DNA from 4 places in the Streptomyces sp. NPDC017448 genome. Region 4 is predicted to be linked to each of the others. Evidence: riboswitches for the same ligand, from Rfam matches in the RefSeq annotation. Region 4 holds a riboswitch; each other region holds the start of a gene.
The links. Region 4 has a riboswitch for cyclic di-AMP ahead of ACH4K1_RS21745 (C40 family peptidase). Riboswitches for the same ligand answer to the same signal wherever they lie in the genome.

Region 1: linked by a shared signal. The riboswitch ahead of ACH4K1_RS11085 (transglycosylase family protein) and the one ahead of ACH4K1_RS21745 (C40 family peptidase) in region 4 are both predicted to bind cyclic di-AMP.
Region 2: linked by a shared signal. The riboswitch ahead of ACH4K1_RS18800 (transglycosylase SLT domain-containing protein) and the one ahead of ACH4K1_RS21745 (C40 family peptidase) in region 4 are both predicted to bind cyclic di-AMP.
Region 3: linked by a shared signal. The riboswitch ahead of ACH4K1_RS02555 (NlpC/P60 family protein) and the one ahead of ACH4K1_RS21745 (C40 family peptidase) in region 4 are both predicted to bind cyclic di-AMP.

What each region holds. Positions count from the first base shown of each region.
Region 1 covers NZ_JBIRLM010000005.1:88,686-93,545, forward strand. Annotated here, with positions in the region: gene eno (phosphopyruvate hydratase) at 1-704, opposite strand, end outside; gene ACH4K1_RS11085 (transglycosylase family protein) at 1,025-1,741, opposite strand; cyclic di-AMP (ydaO/yuaA leader) riboswitch at 1,747-1,929, opposite strand; gene ACH4K1_RS11090 (transglycosylase family protein) at 2,219-3,262, opposite strand; gene ACH4K1_RS11095 (cytochrome P450) at 3,442-4,806, opposite strand; gene ACH4K1_RS11100 (sel1 repeat family protein) at 4,803-4,860, opposite strand, start outside.
Region 2 covers NZ_JBIRLM010000010.1:182,436-187,295, reverse strand. Annotated here, with positions in the region: gene ACH4K1_RS18805 (UbiA family prenyltransferase) at 110-1,033, shown strand; gene ACH4K1_RS18800 (transglycosylase SLT domain-containing protein) at 1,313-2,146, opposite strand; cyclic di-AMP (ydaO/yuaA leader) riboswitch at 2,152-2,339, opposite strand; gene ACH4K1_RS18795 (FAD-dependent oxidoreductase) at 2,791-4,182, shown strand; gene ACH4K1_RS18790 (TrkH family potassium uptake protein) at 4,715-4,860, shown strand, end outside.
Region 3 covers NZ_JBIRLM010000001.1:555,887-560,746, reverse strand. Annotated here, with positions in the region: gene pcrA (DNA helicase PcrA) at 1-1,892, opposite strand, end outside; cyclic di-AMP (ydaO/yuaA leader) riboswitch at 2,151-2,317, shown strand; gene ACH4K1_RS02555 (NlpC/P60 family protein) at 2,316-3,512, shown strand; gene ACH4K1_RS02550 (hypothetical protein) at 3,604-3,957, opposite strand; gene ACH4K1_RS02545 (NlpC/P60 family protein) at 4,198-4,860, shown strand, end outside.
Region 4 covers NZ_JBIRLM010000013.1:89,765-94,624, reverse strand. Annotated here, with positions in the region: gene ACH4K1_RS21755 (ATP-dependent Clp protease proteolytic subunit) at 1-566, shown strand, start outside; gene ACH4K1_RS21750 (hypothetical protein) at 604-909, shown strand; cyclic di-AMP (ydaO/yuaA leader) riboswitch at 1,351-1,517, shown strand; gene ACH4K1_RS21745 (C40 family peptidase) at 1,521-1,991, shown strand; gene ACH4K1_RS21740 (LysE family translocator) at 2,113-2,757, opposite strand; gene ACH4K1_RS21735 (LysR family transcriptional regulator) at 2,831-3,754, shown strand; gene ACH4K1_RS21730 (ATP-binding protein) at 3,758-4,198, opposite strand; gene ACH4K1_RS21725 (helix-turn-helix domain-containing protein) at 4,433-4,860, shown strand, end outside.

The DNA.
Region 1 (4,860 bases), on a different contig from region 4:
CGGCCCGGCACGTAACCGGCCTCCTTGATGGCCTCGACGATGAGGTCCAGGGCGGCGCGGTTGGACTCCAGGTTCGGGGCGAAGCCGCCCTCGTCGCCGAGACCGGTGGAGAGGCCCTTGGTCTTCAGGACCTTCTTCAGCGTGTGGTAGATCTCCGCGCCCCAGCGCAGGGCCTCGGAGAAGGACTCGGCGCCGATCGGCGCGATCATGAACTCCTGGATGTCCACGTTGGAGTCGGCGTGCGAGCCGCCGTTCAGGATGTTCATCATCGGAACGGGCAGCAGGTGGGCGTTCGGGCCGCCGAGGTAGCGGAAGAGCGGCAGGTCCGACGCCTCGGAGGCGGCGTGCGCGACGGCCAGCGAGACGCCGAGGATGGCGTTGGCGCCGAGCGACGCCTTGTTCTCGGTGGCGTCCAGGTCGAACATCGCCTGGTCGATGAGGCGCTGCTCGGTGGCGTCGTACCCGACGAGCTCCGGGCCGATCTGCTCGATGACGGCGAGGACGGCCTTCTCGACGCCCTTGCCCTGGTAGCGGTTGGGGTCGCCGTCGCGAAGCTCGATGGCCTCGAACGCGCCGGTGGAGGCGCCGGACGGAACGGCAGCACGGCCCGTGCTGCCGTCGTCGAGGCCGACCTCGACCTCGACCGTGGGGTTGCCCCGGGAGTCGAGGATTTCCCTGGCTACGACGACGTCGATGGACGGCACGAGGCATCTCCTTCTGGGATCTGACACTGGTTGTGCAGGGTCACTGTGGCCTTGCGACCCGAGCCTATCCGGCTCGGCCCCGTTGACCGGCCGACCGCCCGCCTCCTGGGACGAAAAAGGGGCCGGGAGCGTGCGTATCGGGGCGAAACTCCAGAAATCTACTGAGCGGTAACCACAAGAGGTGAACGCAGCCGGGTGCGCTTCCCGCCTCCCGTCACGAAGAACCCGGCCCGGCGCGCCGGGGGGAGCGCGCCGGGCCGGGAAGCCGTGCGGGGGAGGGGGCCGCCGGACGCCCTCCCCCCGGGGAGGAGAGACGGCGGTTACTTCAGGTGGAGCTGCTGGCCCGGGAAGATCAGGTTCGCGTCCTCGACGATGTCGTCGTTGAGCTGGAAGAGCTTGCTCCAGCCGCCCTTGACGCCCTCCTTCTGAGCGATCTTGCTCAGGGTGTCGCCGGTCTTGACCTTGTACTCGCCGTCGCCCTTGCGGACCTTCTCGCCGGTCGGGGTGGTGACGGTCTTCTTGCTCTCGGCCTGCGGAGCGGCCTTCGGCGCGGCCTGCGGAGCGGAGCGCTGCTCGGAGCGCGTGGTGGGCTGCTCGGCCTCGCGCTCGGGCTGCGCCTGCTGGGACTGGCCGGAGCCGGTGTTGACACCCGGGTCCACGCCGTCGTTGGTCAGGCCGCCCGCACCGGCGCAGGCCCAGGCGCCCGGGCCCTGCATGTCGAGAAGCTTCTCGGCGGTGGCGATCTGCTGGTCCTTGGAGGCCAGGTCGGCGCGGGCGGCGTACTGCGTACCGCCGGCGGCGGCCCAGCTGGACTGGGAGAACTGCAGGCCGCCGTAGTAGCCGTTGCCGGTGTTGATGGACCAGTTGCCGCCGGACTCGCACTGGGCGACGGCGTCCCAGGTCTCGACGGAGGCGGCGGAGGCGCTGGTCGCACCCATCAGCGGGACGGCGACGGCGGCGCCGGTGACGCCCACCAGGGTGGCGATACGGGTGGCCTTGGACGGGCGGCGGTGCTTGCCCTTGCTGTTCAGCAGCATGGAACGAATCTCCTCACCGACGCCTACGAGGTGAGCTGTCGGGTTCGGGCTGATGAGTTGCCCGGCCGTGCGTCCTTGCGCACCGCTTCACCCCTAGCCGGCTCCGTACGGCCCCGTCTTCTCGACGAGGCGTCCGGGCCCGGCGGCTTACCTGGGTCCCCCGCTCCTGCCTACGGCGCTTGCGCGTCTGTTCCCTCCGGCCGCCGGCAGGATTCGGCGTGACGGTCGTCGGGGCCCGCGGTGCGAGCGGCTTAGACCGTAAACACAGCCAACCCCGACATTCAAGGACGGACATAGGGGACAATCAGTCCGAACTCGCCGCCAGGGCCCGCCCGTTTCCGCAGGTCGGGGGCGATCCGCCCGGATCGGCCGGGTGAAATGCGTGAGTTGAAGCAAAGAGACCCATGTCTCACTTACGCAAAAGTGGACATAGGTCTCTGAACTGCCCACATTTTCGGGGCGTTTTCCTGCCGGGGGTCAGTCGGCGGCGGGCTTCTCGGCGCTCTCCGGCGCGGCCGGATCGACGCCCGGTTCGGCCTTCCGGTCCAAGCCCAGGTCCAGGTTCTGGCCGGGCAGGATCAGGTCCGGGTCGGGGCCCAGGACGTCCTTGTTGGTCTCGTACAGGCCCGTCCAGCCACCGGGGAGCTCCTGCGCGTCGGCGATCGACCAGAGGTTGTCGCCGGCCCTCACCGTGTATCCGCCCGGCGCGCCGCCGTTCCTCGCGCCTCCGTTCCTCGCGTCGCCGTCACCGCGCGAGGCGTGCCGGCCGGAACCGCGCGGGCCGTCGCCCTCCCGTTCGGCCTTCTCGGGCGCGGGGGCGCCGCGGTGCTTGCCGCCGCTCCGACGGTCCTCGCCGCTTTCGCCCGCCGGGGCCTCGGTGCCGGCCGAGGGGCCCGCCTCAGGGGCGTCGGAGGCCGGCGGGTCGGTGGGCGTCGCGGAGGGGCCGGGGGCTCCGGTCTCTTCTTCCGCAGCGCCCTTCTCCGGCGTGCCGCCCTTCTCGCCCCCGCCCTTCTCCTCGGTTTCGCCGGATGCGCCGGATTCATCGGCCTTGTCGCCCGTGTCCGCTTCACCGGTCGGCGCGGCCGAGGGGTCGGCGGCGGGATCGGCGGGCGGAGGGGTGCCGGGGTCGACGCCGGGCAGGCTGCCGTCCACCGCGAGGCCGGAGATCACCGCGCAGCTCGGCCACGCCTTGGGGCCCTGGTCGTCCAGGACCTTCTCGGCGATGGAGATCTGCTGGGACCGGCTGGCGAGGTCGGCGCGGGGCGCGAACTCCGTGCCGCCGTACGCCGACCAGGTCGCCTGCGAGAACTGGAGCCCGCCGTAGTGGCCGTTGCCGAGGTCGGCGCTCCACGTTCCGCCGCTCTCGCACTCCGCCACCCGGTCCCAGGTGGCCGAGTCGGCCGCGTGCGCGCCGCTCGCGCCGAGCAGCGGGATGGCGATGGCCGATCCCGTCACCCCCGCGGCGACGACGATGGCGGGTGCCTGGCGAGGTCGGCGGTGTCTGCCGTTCGCGGAGCCCATGGGTATGCCTTCCGTGCGACTGACGAGCGAGGTGCCCGGGCGCCGTACGGCGGGTTCACACGCCCCGCGCCCCGGTGCCCGAGTGACGCGTGGGCATGGTGCGGCCCGCACGTCGAACCGTGAACCTAGCGGGATGCGAACGTATGTCACAAGTCGATGCAGCGCAGATCACGTGAAAGTCACAGAGGTGACAGGCTGTCACTTCTCCCGGTCCGGACACCCGGTTCGAACCCGACCGGAAGAGTCCGCAACCCCCGCATGATGAGCCCGCCGCGCCAGCGCAGATCGGCGGGATCACCGGCGAGTCGCAGGTCGGGGAGGCGCCTCAGGAGCGTGGTGAGCGCGGTCTGCCCCTCCAGCCGGGCCAGCGGCGCGCCCAGGCAGTAGTGGATGCCGTGTCCGTACCCGAGGTGCTGGTTGTCACGCCGCGCGAGGTCCAGGACGTCCGGTTCGTCGAACCGCTCCGGGTCGCGGTCGGCCGCGGCGAGCACCACCAGGACGGGATCCCCGGCGGCGATCTCCTCGCCGCCCAGGGTCAGCGGCTCGGTCGCGTACCGCCAGGTCGCCATCTCCACCGGTCCGTCGTACCGCAGCAGTTCCTCGATGCCGGTGGCCAGCAGGGCGCTCTCCCCCGCCTCCAGGGACGCCTGCAGCCGCGCCCGCTGCTCCGGGTGGCGCAGGAGCGCGTACATCCCGTTCCCGATCAGGTTGACCGTCGTCTCGAAACCGGCGAACAACAGGATGAACGCCATCGCGGCGGCTTCGTTCTCCGTGAGGTGCTCGCCGTGGTCGCTGGCCCGGATGAGTCCGGAGATCAGGTCGTCGCCGGGGGCCTCCCTCTTCCGGTGGATGAGTTCGGCGAGGTAGCCGCGCATCTTCTTCACCGACCGGGCGACCCCGCCGCGCGGCCCGCCGCCGTGCCGGATCATCATGCCCGCCCAGTCCCGGAAGTCGTCCTGGTCCTCGCGGGGGACGCCGAGCAGATCGCAGATGGCGTAGATGGGGAGCGGGAAGGCGAGGTCGTGGATGAGGTCGGCCTCCCCCTTCTCGACGAACCCGTCGATGAGCCGGTCCGTCAGCTCCTGGACGCGGGGGGCGAACTCCGCGACCCGGCGCGGGGTGAACGCCTTGGAGACGAGCCGGCGCAACCGGGTGTGGTCCGGCGGGTCGATGTTGAGCAGGTGCGTCATCAGCTCCGCCTTGCGCTCCCCCGGAATGCCCGTCTTGCCCTTGGCGTGCGGCGACTCGGCGTGGTGGGCCGGGTTCTTGGAGAGCCGCGCGTCGGCGAGGGCCTGCCGGGCGTCCCCGTACCGGGTCACGAGCCACGCCTCGACCCCGCTGGGCAGGGCGGTGCGGTGCACGGGGCGGTGCTCGCGGAGCCAGGCGTAGGCGGGGTAGGGGTCCGTGGCGAACTCCCAGGTGAAGAGTGCGGGGGCGGGGGCCGCCGGGGCCGCTCCGTGCGGCGCGGCGGCGGCCTTCTCGTGCGGGGCGGCGTGCGGGCAGGCGGGGGGCTCGGGGGTGCTCGGTGCGGGGCTGTCGTTCACTCCTCGACGGTATCGGGCACGGCGTCGAGGGACGCCCGCACTCTCCTGGCGTAG
Region 2 (4,860 bases), on a different contig from region 4:
TGCTTCGGTGGCGTCATGCCCACATCCTGCCCGCAAAGAGTGGTAAATCGGTGCAAAAGACCCGCCAGATCTCCGCGCTGACGGGCCGACGGGCCTCTACCATCGCCCGATGGACGCCACGGAGAGGGTGAGCCCGGCCGGCTCCGCCGCACCCGAAGCCGCCCCGGGCGCTCCGTGGGCGGGGACCGCGGACCCGGCCGGGGCGGGCCGGCCAACCCGGCTCACGGGTCTGGCGGCGGCGTGCCACCCGGGGCCCGCGCTCGCGGTGACCGCACTCGCCTGCGCCCTCGCCCTCGGCTCCGGTCTCGGCGGCCCCCGTTCCGTGCTGGTCACGGCGGCGGTGCTGACCGGCCAGCTCTCGGTGGGCTGGTGCAACGACGCGTACGACGCCCGCCGTGACGCGCGGGCCGGGCGCCGGGGGAAGCCCGCCTCCGACGGCACGGTGGGGCCGGGCGCCGTCTGGGCGGCGGCGGGGAGCGCACTCGTCCTGTGCGTACCGCTGTCGCTGGCGTGCGGCGCCCTCGCGGGCACGGTGCACCTCGCCGCGGTCGCGGTCGCCTGGCTCTACAACCTGTGGCTCAAGGGAACCGTCCTGTCCTGGCTGCCGTACGTCATCGGGTTCGGCGCGCTCCCCGCGACCGTGACGCTCTCCCTCCCCGGGGAATCCTGGCCCCGGTGGTGGACGGTGGCGGCGGGGGCCCTGCTCGGGTTCGCCGCGCACCTGGCCGACACCCTGCCGGACATCGCGGCGGACGGGGCCGCAGGAATCAGGGGCCTCCCCCATCGGCTGGGCGCCGCGAGGACCCGGCTGCTGCTGCCGCTGCCGCTCCTCGCCGCCACGTCCGTGCTGGTGTTCGGGCCGCCGGGGACGGTGGACGCCGGGGACGGGGCGGCGCTCGTCCTGGCCGGGGCGACGGCGATCGCGGGGCCGGGGCTCGGCGGGCGGTGGCGCAAGGCCGCGCTGGGCGGGGCGGTGGCCGTGGCGGCGGTGGATGTGGTGCTGCTGCTGGCCCGGGGCGCGGCCCAGGTCTGAACAGGGCGCCCGCCGAGAACCGGTTCCGGGGAGGGCACGGCTCCGGGAAGCAGCCGGCCCGGGCTTGCTCTTCACGCCCGGGCTCTCGCTCCCGCCGCCTTCAGGGCGTCGTCGCCCCTGCGACCCCCGTCACTCCCGGCGGAGCGGAACAGGTTCTCCTGCCGATCGCGTGGTACGTCACGAGCTGATCGGGGGCGTCTTCCCGGTACGCCCGAGGGGCCCCGGACCGAAGGGGGTTTCCATCGGTCCGGGGCCCCTCGGGGCGGTGGCGCGGAAGGATCAGTAGGCGCCGAAGACGTTGTCGATCGAGCCGTACCGGTCGGCCGCGTAGTTGCACGCGGCCGTGATGTTGGCGACCGGGTCGTAGCTGTCGGTCGAGGTGCCGGGGACGTGGTACGCCTGGAACGTCGGGTCGATGACCTGGAGCAGCCCCTTGGACGGGGTGCCCTTGACCGCGTTGGAGTCCCAGTTGTTGATCGCGGCCGGGTTGCCCGAGGACTCGCGCAGGATGTTGCGGTGGATTCCCTCGTAGGTGCCGGGGATGCCCTGCTCGGCCATGATCGCGAGCGATTCCCGGATCCAGCCGTCGAGGTCGTTCGTGTACGCGGCCGCCTTCTTCGCGGCGGCCGGGGCGGCGTTCGCCACGGGCGCGGCATTGACGCGCTCGGAGCGGTCGGCGCGGTCCGCGGAGCCGCCGCGGGTGGCGGCGGAATCCTTCGGGGCCGTGCCGTCCGCAGCCTTGGCGGACGTGCCGCCGAGGGTCAGCTTGATTCCCGGCTGAATGAGATCGGGATTCTCACCGATGATCTTCCGGTTGCCTTCGTACAGCTTCTCCCAGCCGCCGCTCACGGAATGCTCGCGGGCGATCTTGGAAAGGGTTTCGCCGGCCTTCACGGAATGCTGGGAGGACGCGGCCTGCGCGGCGGAATTCACCTGGGTGGACACAGCGGCGGGGGCTACGGCCGCCTGCGGAGCGGACGGCGCGGGAGCGGCGAAGGCACTGGTGGCGCCGATCACCGGGAGGGCGAGAACGGCTCCACCGGCGGTCACGGCGGCGAGGCCGCGACGCAGCGAGACGACCTGGGGACGGCGGTGCTTACCCTGTGCGGGCATGGGGGTTTTCCTCTCCGGCGCCTACGAGGTGAGCTGTCGGGTTCAGACGGGAGATGTCTGGCCGCACAGGCGTGCGACTTCACCCCGAGCCGTTCCGGTCACGGATCGGCGACTTACCTGGTTCCCCCGCTCCTGCCGTACGTGAGTGGGTTGCGGATTCCCGGACGGCGGCAGGATTCGGCGTTCCATCCGGATTGACGGTGACCGTAGGCGAGAAACCTCGGGGCGAACAAGTCCCGCATTCCGCATTCCCTTTTCTCCGCATGATCGAATAGCGGAATTCAGAGATCACGCCGCGCCGTCACGCCGTCAACTTTCCCCGCACGGAAGGGAACCGATGGTTCCGCTTCTGCGTCCGCCCTCACGGACGTGACGCTCACCACTCCTTCACATGGATGGCGAGAATGCGACCCATCAAATGCCCTACAGGGCTCGATAAGCCCTTTAGAGACCAGAAAGCACAAACAAACCAAAACGCCCATACCGTCACGACAAAACGGGCTGAACGGGCACTCCAGGCGAGGGGGGTCGAACAGTCGGCGAGCCGATCGCTTACGGTGTGGGGTGGAGACTAGTAAGCCAACCCTTACCTCCGCCGTACGCTGTACCTGCCCGCGTTCGCCCGCCCCGAAGGATCACCACCCATGACACGCCCCGTCCGCGTCGCCATTGTCGGAGCCGGCCCCGCCGGTATCTACGCTGCGGACGCGCTGCTCAAATCCGAGGTCTGCCAGGACCCGGGGGTCTCGATCGACCTCTTCGAGCGGATGCCCGCGCCCTTCGGCCTGATCCGCTACGGCGTGGCCCCCGACCACCCGCGCATCAAGGGCATCGTCAAGGCCCTGCACCAGGTGCTGGACAAGCCGCAGATCCGTCTCTTCGGCAACGTCGACTACCCGAACGACATCGACCTGGACGACCTGCGCTCGTTCTACGACGCGGTGATCTTCTCCACCGGCGCCGAGGCCGACCGGTCGCTCGACATCCCCGGCATCGAGCTGGACGGCTCCTACGGCGCGGCCGAGTTCGTCTCCTGGTACGACGGCCACCCCGAGGTGCCGCGCACCTGGCCCCTCACCGCGGAGAAGGTCGCCGTCCTCGGCGTCGGCAACGTGGCGCTCGACGTGGCGCGCGTTCTGGCCAAGACGGCGGACGAGCTGCTGCCCACCGAGATCCCGGACAACGTGTACCAGGGCCTCAAGCAGAACAAGGCGGTGGAGGTGCACGTGTTCGGGCGGCGCGGCCCTGCCCAGGCCAAGTTCAGCCCGATGGAGCTGCGGGAGCTGGACCACTCCCCCAACATCGAGGTCATCGTCAACCCCGAGGACATCGATTACGACGAGGGCTCCATCGCCACCCGCCGGGAGAACAAGCAGGCCAACATGGTCGCGCAGACCCTGGAGAACTGGGCGATCCGCGATGCCGGCGACCGCCCGCACAAGCTGTTCCTGCACTTCTTCGAGTCCCCCGTGGAGATCCTCGGCGAGGACGGCCGGGTCGTGGCGCTGCGCACCGAGCGCACCGAGCTGGACGGCACCGGCAACGTCCGGGGCACCGGCCGGTTCACCGACTGGGACGTCCAGAGCGTCTACCGGGCCGTCGGCTACTACTCGGAGGAGCTGCCCAAGCTCCCGTTCGACGTGGCCTCCGGCACCGTCCCGCACGAGGCGGGGCGCGTCATCTCCGGGGGCGAGCACATGACCTCGGTCTACGTCACCGGCTGGATCAAGCGCGGTCCGATCGGTCTGATCGGCCACACCAAGGGCGACGCCAACGAGACGGTCGCCTGCCTCCTGGAGGACCGTGCCGCCGGCCGTCTGGCCGAGCCCGCCACGCCCGCCCCGGAGGCCGTCGAGGCGTTCCTGGAGAGCCGCGGCGTGCGCTACACGACCTGGGAGGGCTGGCACCGGCTGGACGCCCACGAGCAGGCGCTCGGTGCGGCCCAGGGCCGTGAGCGGATCAAGGTCGTGGAGCGCGAGGGCATGCTGGACGCCTCCGGCGCCTTCGCCCCGGCCGAGCGTCCCGCCGACGCCTGATCGACCCAGCACCCGATCGGACGGGCCGCCTGCCGAGCACGAGTTCCAGCCCGGCAGGCGGCAGTTCGCCCCCCTGGCAGTGCTTGGCCAGGTCGGTCCGGGGCCGACATGCCGGGTTGCCGGATGGGGCGGGCGGCGGCCCGAAGCACGAGGAGTCTCCGCAGGGCACGGGTGGCCCGGTAGAGGCTCGGGGCCGGCGGCGATCAGAGCCCACACCCCGATACTGATCAACCACCACAAGTCACCGGCGGCCCCGGCTGCGATCAGAAGCACGGCGGCCAGAAACAGGCTGTACTCACCGCGCCGCAGGCCCTGGTCGAAATCCGGGCCCTTCCCCCGGGCGCCCGGAAGCCTGGTACGGGCTGGTGCGCGGGGGTGTCGACGAGTGACTCTTCGGGGGCGCATGGCCCCACCGTAGAGACGGCAGAGCACGGGCGGCACGTCCTCGTGTCGAAAGCGGCGTCAAGATTGTCTATCGTCTTCCAGTGCGAACAATCGTGGTGCCCGCCCGCAGGACGGGAGTCTTGCTGTGGTGACGCCGCGGTGGCCGCGCCTTCGCCATCCGGCGCAGGCGGTCGTGGCCGGCTTCGCCATGGCGATCGCGGCCGGGACCGGTCTGCTGATGCTGCCGGTGGCCAAGGCCGGACCGGGAGGCGCCGGTGTGCTGGAAGCGCTGTT
Region 3 (4,860 bases), on a different contig from region 4:
ATCAGCGTGATGACGCCGGAGCCGTCCTCGTCCTCGTCGGGGATCTGGTCGGAGTCCGCCACGAGGGCGACCTTCTCCAGGAACTCCGCGAGGGTGCCCGTGCCCTCCTCGGCGCCGCGCTCCTGCTCGAACTCCAGGGCGACGGCGGCCAGTTCCTGAAGGTTCTCGATGCGGGTCTCGTCCTGGGGGTCGGTGGAGGACTGGAGCTCGGCCAGGTAGCCCGTGCGCTCCAGGACGGCTTCCAGGACGACGGCGGGTCCGGCGCCGGACTCGACGATCGTGCGCAGCTCCTCCATCAGCGTGTTGAAGCGCTTGACGGCGTTGGACGAGCGGGCGGCCATCCCGTACGCCTCGTCCACCCGGCGCAGGGCCTGCGGGAAGGAGATCTTCTCGCGCATCGACAAGGCGTCGATCATGGCCTCGGCGCGGTCGCCGATGCCCCGCTTGGGGACGTTGAGGATGCGGCGGAGCGGGACGGCGTCCTCGGGGTTGGCGAGGACGCGGAGGTAGGCCAGGACGTCCCGGACCTCCTTGCGCTCGTAGAAGCGCACGCCGCCGACGACCTTGTAGGGCAGGCCGACGCGGATGAGGATCTCCTCGAAGACACGCGACTGGGCGTTGGTGCGGTAGAAGATCGCGACATCGCCGGCCTTGGCGTCCCCGGCGTCGGTGAGCCGGTCGATCTCGTCCGCGACGAACTGCGCCTCGTCGTGCTCGGTGTCCGCGACATAGCCGGTGATGCGGGCGCCGGAGCCGGCGTTGGTCCAGAGGTTCTTGGGGCGGCGGCTCTCGTTGCGCTCGATGACGGCGTTGGCGGCGGAGAGGATCGTCTGCGTGGAGCGGTAGTTCTGCTCCAGCAGGATCGTCGTGGCGTCGGGGTAGTCCTCCTCGAACTGGAGGATGTTGCGGATGGTCGCGCCCCGGAAGGCGTAGATCGACTGGTCCGCGTCGCCGACCACGCACAGCTCGGCGGGGGCGTCGTTCTCCCCGGCCGGGCCGACCAGCTCCCGTACCAGCGTGTACTGGGCGTGGTTGGTGTCCTGGTACTCGTCGACGAGGACGTGGCGGAAGCGGCGGCGGTAGTGCTCGGCGACGTCCGGGAACGCCTGGAGCAGGTGGACCGTCGTCATGATGATGTCGTCGAAGTCCAGGGCGTTGGCCTCGCGCAGGCGGGCCTGGTAGAGCGCGTACGCCTGGGCGAGGGTCTTCTCGAACCCGTCCGCCGCCTGCCCGGCGAAGGTCTCCTCGTCGATGAGCTCGTTCTTGAGGTTGGAGACCTTGGCGGTGAAGGACTTCGGCGGGTAGCGCTTGGGGTCCAGGTCCAGATCGCGGCAGACCAGGGCCATCAGCCGCTTGGAGTCGGCGGCGTCGTAGATCGAGAACGACGAGGTGAAGCCGAGCTTCTTCGACTCGCGGCGCAGGATGCGGACGCACGCGCTGTGGAAGGTCATGACCCACATGGCGTTGGCGCGCGGGCCGACGAGCTGCTCGACGCGCTCCTTCATCTCGCCGGCGGCCTTGTTGGTGAAGGTGATCGCGAGGATCTGCCCGGGGTGGGTGCCGCGCTCGGCCAGCAGGTGGGCGATGCGGTGGGTGAGCACCCGGGTCTTGCCGGAGCCGGCCCCGGCGACGATGAGCAGCGGCGACCCGGCGTGCACGACGGCGGCGCGCTGCTCGGTGTTCAGCCCGTCGAGCAGCGCGGCGGGCTCGACCGCCGGGCGGGGCTGGCCGCCCCGGTAGTACCCGTCCCGGGGCGGCGGGGACGCGTCGTGGACGTCCTCGAAAAGTCCCTCCGGCACCTCTTCGGGCGCGTGGTCCTCGGGGGGCGGCGGGGGGCCGTCCTCCGCGGGCTGGAGGCCGGTCAGGAAACTGTCGTCAAAGAGGCTGCTCATCGCCTCCCGAGTCTAGGCCGCCGGACCGACAACCTTCCCCCGAAGCCGTCGAGCGGCCCTCCGGGCCCGGACGCACGGAGAGCGGACGCCCACGTTCCGTGAGGGAGTGCCCGGTCGGAGGGGGCGCCGGGCCTCTGTTCCGGGAAGGTCACGAAAATGTATCGGGCATATCGCTCACCGTCCTTCCCAGCGGCGGGGGGCTTTGGCTAGCGTGCTCGCTCAGGTGATCCGTACCTCCCTGGGGCGAACCGCGCCCGACGGTCGCCTCCGCCGAATCCGTCCCGGCCCCCCGGCCGTTCGGAACCGGGGACCCACACGCAGAACCGGGGTGAATCGGTCCGCGCCCCGGCGCGCGGACCGTAGGACAGCCTTCCGTTCCGTCCGAACCCGACAGCTAACCCGGTAGGCGGTCCACGGAAGGAGATGCCGGTCGTGGCATCGCATCGCAAACCGCGTACGAAGGTGCGCTCCACCACCCCCGCCGTCGGGCTGACGACGGCCGCGCTGGCCTCCGTGACGCTGCTCTCCACGCAGAGCGCCGCGGCCGCGCCCGCGGAGCCGAAGCCCGCGATCGAGGAGGTCCGCAAGAAGGTCGACGCCCTCTACCGGCAGGCGGGGGCCGCGACCCAGGAGTACAACCGGGCGAAGGCCGCCTCCGGGACGCAGCAGAAGAAGGTCGACGCGCTCCTCTCCGACGTGGCGAAGCGGACCGAGGAGATCAACGAGGCCCGCCGGGCGCTGGGCTCCTACGCGGCGGCCCAGTACCGCAGCGGCGGCATCGCGCCCACGGCGACGTTCTTCCTGGCGGACGACCCGCAGGGGTACTTCGACCAGAGCCGGCTGATGGACCGGGCGACGGAGCGGCAGCAGAGGGCCGTGAGCGAGTTCCGTACGCAGCAGGCGTCGGCGGCGAAGAAGCGCGCGGAGGCGGTGAAGAGCCTGGAGGCCCTCACCGAGACGCAGGCCACCCTCGCCTCCAGCAAGAAGGACGTGCAGAGCAAGCTCACCGAGGCGCGCGGCCTGCTGTCCCGGCTGACCGCCGAGGAGAAGGCGCGGCTGGCGGAGCTGGAGCGCGAGAAGGAGGCCGAGGCCAGGGAGAAGGCGGCGCGGCTGGCCGCCCGGCAGGCCGCCGAGGCGAAGGAGCGGGCCGCGGCCGAGGAGAAGGCCCGCGAGGAGGCGGCGAAAGGGTCCGGCGACGGCTCGGGCGGCGGGACGGGCACGGGTTCCGGGACGGGCACGGGTTCCGGCTCCGGCACGGACAGCGGTTACGCCGCCAAGGCGGAGAAGGTGCTGGCCTTCGCCCGCGCCCAGATCGGGAAGCCGTACGTGTGGGGGGCGACGGGCCCGTCCTCGTACGACTGCTCGGGGCTGACGCAGGCGGCCTGGCGGGAGGCGGGGGTGGCGCTGCCCCGGACGACCTGGGACCAGGTCGAGTTCGGCACGCGGGTCGCCACGGCCGACCTCCGACCGGGCGACCTGGTCTTCTTCTACGACGACATCAGCCACGTCGGGATCTACCGGGGCGAGGGGATGATGATCCACGCCCCGAAGCCGGGCGCGAACGTGCGCGAGGAGTCGATCTACTCCATGCCGATCTACGGGAGCGTGCGACCGGCGTAGCCGCCCCGCCCCGGGGTGCGGGGCGGGGCGGCCCGGGCACGGCCTACGCGGGGCGGGGCGGCCCGGACACGGCCGGCCCGCCCCGGCCTTCTCAGGTCCAGACCGTGGCGATGAAGATGTTGGCGACGGTCAGCCCGCCGACCGCCATGAACACGCCCTTGTCGACCTTCTCCTCGTCGCGCTTGACGTAGACCAGGGCCAGGATCACGACCAGCAGCGCCAGCTTGACGCCGATCTTGACGTTGTTGACGGCCTGGTCGTCGGCCTGGTTGAGGCCGACCAGGGCGATGCCGGTGATCAGCATGGTCAGCGCACCGTGGAGCATCGCGGGGCCGAACCGAACGGCCCCCTCCCCCACGGCCTTCATCTGGGTCAGAAAGCCGCCCAGCAGGGAGGCGATGCCGATGACGTGCAGGGCGACGACAACATTGATGAGTACGTCCATAGCTCCGGAGCCTAGCCATGGCCAAGGTTTTACCTTCCATTGAGGTAAGCCTTCCCCGGGGACGCTCTCCGGTATCGACCGGCCCGGCACAGGGGCACATCGGTGATCACCTGTGCGCGGCGAAACGTCACATCAGGGCAATAGCTGTCATGACGCTTCTTTTCCTCGCGCCGGGATTAGCGTCCTTCCCGGACCCGCCGCCCTTCACGGCGGGCAGCCGAGAGGAAGGATGCCGCCCCCGTGGCAGCACACCGCAGGTCAGCCCATCGAAAACCCAAGCAGCGCCCGCTCACCGGCTCTGCTGCCCGCACCGCCGCCACCCTGGCGCTCGCCGGGGCCGCCACCGCCGGCTCGGTCGCCCCGGCGGGCGCGGCCCCCGCCGAGCCGGCCCCCGCCGCCGCCCAGGTCCGGGCGAAGGTCGACCGGCTCTACCACGACGCCGAGGTCGCCACCGAGAAGTACAACGGGGCGAAGGAGGAGGCGGACGCCGCCACCCGTGCCGTGGACGCCCTGGCCGACGAGGCCGCCCGCCGCACCGCGCGTCTCAACGCCTCCCGGCACGCCCTGGGTTCGCTGGCCACCGCGCAGTACCGCTCCGGCACCCTCGCCCCGGCCCTGCAACTGGCGCTCTCCTCCGACCCGGACGCCTACCTGGAACGCGCCTCCTACCTTGACCGGGCGGGCGACCGGCAGACGGGGTTGCTGCGCACCATCAAACGGCAGGTCTCCCAGATCACCCGGGTCAAGGCCCGGGCCGACCGGGAGAACGAACGCCTCGCCGCCCGCCGCGCCGAACTGCGCGAACACCGCACCGCGATCCGCACCAAGCTGGCGGACGCCCGGAAGCTGCTGGCCACCCTGACCGCCGAGCAGCGCGCCGCCCATGAGCGCTCCGCCGACGCC
Region 4 (4,860 bases):
CCGAGCGCACCGCGACCGGGACCCGCACGCTGGACCCCTACTCCAAGCTGCTGTCCGAGCGGATCGTCTTCCTCGGAACCCCGGTGGACGACACCGCCGCGAGCGACCTCATCGCCCAGCTCATGTATCTGGAGCACGCCGATCCGGACCGGCCCGTCTCGCTCTACATCAACTCCCCCGGCGGCACGTTCGGCGCCATGGCCGCGGTCTACGACACGATGCGGTTCCTGGCCTGCGAGGTCGAGACCTTCTGCCTCGGCCAGGCGGGCTCCTACGCCGCCGCCCTGCTGGCGGCCGGAGCGCCGGGCCGCCGACATGCGCTGCCCGGTGCGCGGGTAGTCATCCAGCAGCCCGCACTGGAGGAGCCGATGCGGGGCCAGCCGTCCGACCTGGAGATCCACGCGCGCGAACTGATGCGCACCCGCGAGATGTTCGCCGCCATGCTGGTCCGGCACACGGGCCGGACTCCGGAGCGGATCACCGCCGACATCGAGCGCGACACCATCCTCGACGCACAGGCCGCCCTCGCCTACGGGCTGGTCGACCACGTCGTGGAGAACCGCTGACGCCCCCGCCCGCCCCACGCCACGAGGTGAACCGCCGATGGAGCCACCCGCGTTCCCGCCCTTGCCCGCCCTGACCCGCGCCGAGGGCGAGTTCGTCGACTGCTATCTGGCCGTGCTGGACCAGGTGGGGCGGATCAACCCGGCCCACGGCGGCGACACCTACGGCGCACTGCGCGCCGCCCAGGCCCTGGCCTCCGGGGCGGCCGCGCTGCGCGACGCCCTGGCGCTGATGCACGAGCGCGGCGAGTCGCGCCTGCACGCGGCCACGCTGGCCCGGGCCCTGCGCGTCCTGGACGGGGAGCGCCGGGCAGGCCGGGTCGCGATGCCGCCGCCCGCGAACTGACCGGCACCGCAGGCCGGGTTCGGGGTACCCGAGCGGCCGGGGGGCGGTACGGGAGCGGAACCGGCCGCGCGGTACGGAAACGGGGGAAGCGCCTTACGGCAGCGGACCGGTCGGCGCGCCGCACGACACGCCCGATCCGGCACTCCATTTTCCTCGCTCGTTCGGCGTAGACGATCACTCGTGTGAGCGATGGCTCAACTTGCGTTCCGCCCGCGGGCTGTACTCGAAATATGCCCTTTCGCCGCTGGTGCGCGGGTGTGCGCGGGGCCCGTCGGCGGGGGTGAATCCGGCCTGCCCACTCGAATGGATCAGGGGTGAGGAGACTCACAAATCACCGTTTCCGCTCGGAAATCCGGCACGGAGTGCGTCAAGATCCCTGGGACGACAAGCCCCCGCCACCGCGGCGGGGCGGTCCGGGCGGACGCCGAGTCCTGCCGCCGCCCGGATGACTGGTCGACAGAAAGTGGATCGGCAGGAGTGGAGGACCCGAGCACAACGGGCCGACCGGGAGACCGGGAAGCCCTCGGGGTGAAGCCGCGACGCGGCCGGGCAACTTCGCCAGCCCGAACCCGACAGGTCATCCTTCACAGGCGGCTGACGAAGGGTTGCGCATGCCCGCGCAGGTTCATGTCCCGTCTCTGTTCGCCCGGGTCGGCACGGCCTCGGCACTCACCCTGGCCGTGACGTCCACGATGCTGGCGCCCGGCCTGGTGAGCGACGCCGAAGCGGCCACCCACTCGACGAAGGCCCTGAAGGTCGCCGCGTCGAAGAAGGGGTCCCCCTACAAGTACGGCGCGGCCGGTCCCCACCGCTTCGACTGCTCGGGGCTGACGGTCTACTCGTTCAAGAAGGCGGGGAAGAAGCTTCCCCGCACGGCACAGCAGCAGTACAACAAGACCCGCCATATCACGAAGTCGCAGCGCAAACGCGGCGACCTCGTCTTCTTCCATTCGGGGCGCAGCGTCTACCACGTGGGCATCTACGCCGGAGCCGGCAAGATCTGGCACTCCCCCAAATCGGGAGACGTGGTGCGACTGGCGAAAATCTGGTCCAAGAGCGTCTGGTACGGACGGGTCCGCTGACCCACCGGCCGGACGCTCTCTCCTTGCGGGGCCGCACGAGCGCCCCCTCACGGACGTCACGGGCGGCCCCCGCACGGCCGCGGGCCGCCCGGACCGCCCCCTCCTGGGCGGGGACGGCACCTCAGCGCAGCAGCGGGCCGGTCACCAGGACCAGCCCCAGTCCGGTGAGCGCCACTCCGCTGCCGCCCTCGATGGCGCGGGCGGTACGCGGTCGGCGCAGCCATCGGCCCAGCCGGTCCACGAGCAGGGCGACGGCCGGGAACCAGATCAGCGCCAGCACCACCACGACGGCCGCCAGAAGCAGGGTCCGGGGCAGCGGCGGCTGCCCGGGGGGCACGAACTGGGGCAGCAGGCTGAGGAAGAGGACCGGGGCCTTCGGGTTGAGCGCGTTGGTCAGGAACCCCTGGCGCAGCGCGCGTCCGAACCCCCGGGGCGCGGGCCGCCGCGGTCCGTCCTCCACCGCCTCCTGCTCCGCACCGCTCCGCCGGAGCGTCGCGTACAACGCGCTGATCCCGAGGTGGAGCACGTACGCCCCGCCGAGCAGTTGGACGGTGCGGAAGAGGGCCGGCACGGCCACCAGCACGGCGGCGAGCCCCGCGACCGCGAGGGCGGTGTGCACCAGCAGCCCGCCGGCGACGCCGAGCGCGGTGGCCAGGCCGGCGGCGCGGGAGGCCAGGGCATTGCGTACGACCACGGTGAAATCGGCGCCGGGCAGCGCGACCATACCGGCGGCGACCCCCGTGAAGGCGATCAGTTGTGCGTCCATGGGGACCACCTTGGACCTGCGAAGCCTTTAGCGTGTACTTGCAATCTCCTGGGTCTGCCTAAAGGAACGCTTCATGTACGATCCGACGCGCCTCGCCGCGCTCGTGGCGGTCGCGGAGGCCGGATCGATCACCCGGGCCGCCGCCCGCCTGGGCTACACCGCGCCCGCGCTCTCCCAGCAGCTGGCCAAGCTGGAGCGGGAGGCCGGGGCCGCCCTGCTGGTACGCCACCACCGCGGCGCCCGGCTGACGGCCGCGGGCGAACTGCTGGCGGGCCGGGCCCGGCGGGTTCTGGACGAACTGGACCAGGCGCGCCACGAGCTGGCGCGGCTGGCCGGGCTCTCGGGCGGCCGGCTGCGGGTGGGGACGTTCACGACGGCCGGCATCCATCTGCTGCCCCCGGTCCTGAGCGCGTTCCGGCGCGCCCATCCGGAGGTGGAGCTGGCGGTCGCCGACCACGAACCGCCCGGCGGGATCTCCGCGGTGGCCGCGGGCGACGTGGACCTCGCCCTGACCCATGCCTACGAACCCGGGGGCGTCGCCCCTCCCCCGGCGGGTGTGGTCGTCGAGCCCCTGCTGGTCGAGGAGCTGGTGCTGGTCACCTCGGCGGGCCACCGGCTCGCGGAGGGCGCCGGGCGGCTGCCGGTCGCGGAGCTGGCGGGGCGGCCGCTGATCAGCAGCGCGCCCACGCATCCGCCTCGGCGGGGGGTGGAGAACGCGCTCGCCGAGGCCGGGGCGACCCCGGCGGTGGTCTGCGAATCGCCGGGGTACGCCCTGGTGTGCGCGCTGGTCAGCGCGGGGCTCGGGGTGGCGGTGGTGCCGGAGATGGTCGCCTCGATGGCTCCGGCCCCGCTGTCGGTACGGCGGCTGGAGCCCGCGTCGTTCCGCCGGACCATCTCGGTCGTGCACCGGGGCGAGAGGTCGAGTGCCGCGGCGGCCACGCTGCTCGCGCTGCTGCGCAGTGGTTTCGGCCGCGGGGGCACGGCCCCCGCGGGCTGAGCGTCAGCGGGGCGCGCCCTGGAGCGGAACGGCCCAGGGGAGGGCCAGCCAGACCGTCTTGCCGCCCTCGGCGGTCGGGGTCACCCGGAGCCGCCCGCCGCACTCCTTGGCCAGCGACCGGATGATGGCCAGGCCCCGGCCGTTGTCCTGCCGTACGGCGGCGGGCAGGCGCTGGGGCCATCGGGGGTGACTGTCCGTGACGCCGACGTACAGCTCCTCGTCGCGTACGAGGCGCAGGTCCACGGTGAAGGTGGGTGACTGGCCGAAGGTGTGCTGGACCGCGTTGGTGGCCAGCTCCGAGACGATCAGGCGGACGGTGTCGGCGAACTCGGCGTCGTCCGGCAGGCCCCATTCGGTCAAGGTCCTGGCCACATGTCTGCGGGCGGACGAGACCGAGGCCGGATCGCTCGGCAGCGTGACGGTTGCTTCCTGATGGTCTGCCATGGCGACGCCGTCCCTTTCCCGCTCCGGGCGACCGACGGCCGACCGGGATGGTGCTTCGCGTCAGACTGCCATCGATGAAGCTCCCTGTAACGGCGTTCGACCAAGATATGCATATATCTGTCGCTCGAAGCGGTGAATTCGGGACCGGTGCGGTGGTGGCGGGCGGCACACTGGCGTCTCCGCAGGCAGGGTCCGGCGACGGGCCGGCCCTTTCCGACAGAGAAGGAGACCGGCATGCTGCACGGCCCCGCCGTCCGGCGGCGCAAGCTCGGCGAGGAGCTGCGGAGTCTGCGTCACGCCGCCGGGCTGACCAGCCGGGAGGCGGCGCGGCTGCTCGGCTGGCACCAGTCGAAGGTGAGCCGCATCGAGACGGGTGCGAGCGGCGTGACGCCCTTCGACGTATCGCGGCTGCTGGACGCCTACGCCGTGCGCGACACCCGGCTGCGTTCGCTGCTGGAAGTCCTCGCGGGGTCGGCGGGGGGCGGGGGTTCGGGCTGGTGGCACGCCTACCGGGGGCTGATCCCGCCGCAGTACCGCGACTTCATCAGCCTGGAGTCGCAGGCCAGTACGGTCCGGACGCTGGAGACGTCGGTCGTCCCGGGGCTGCTCCAGACCGCCGGGTACGCGCGGGCGGTGACCCGCGCCTCGGTGGGCGGTTTACC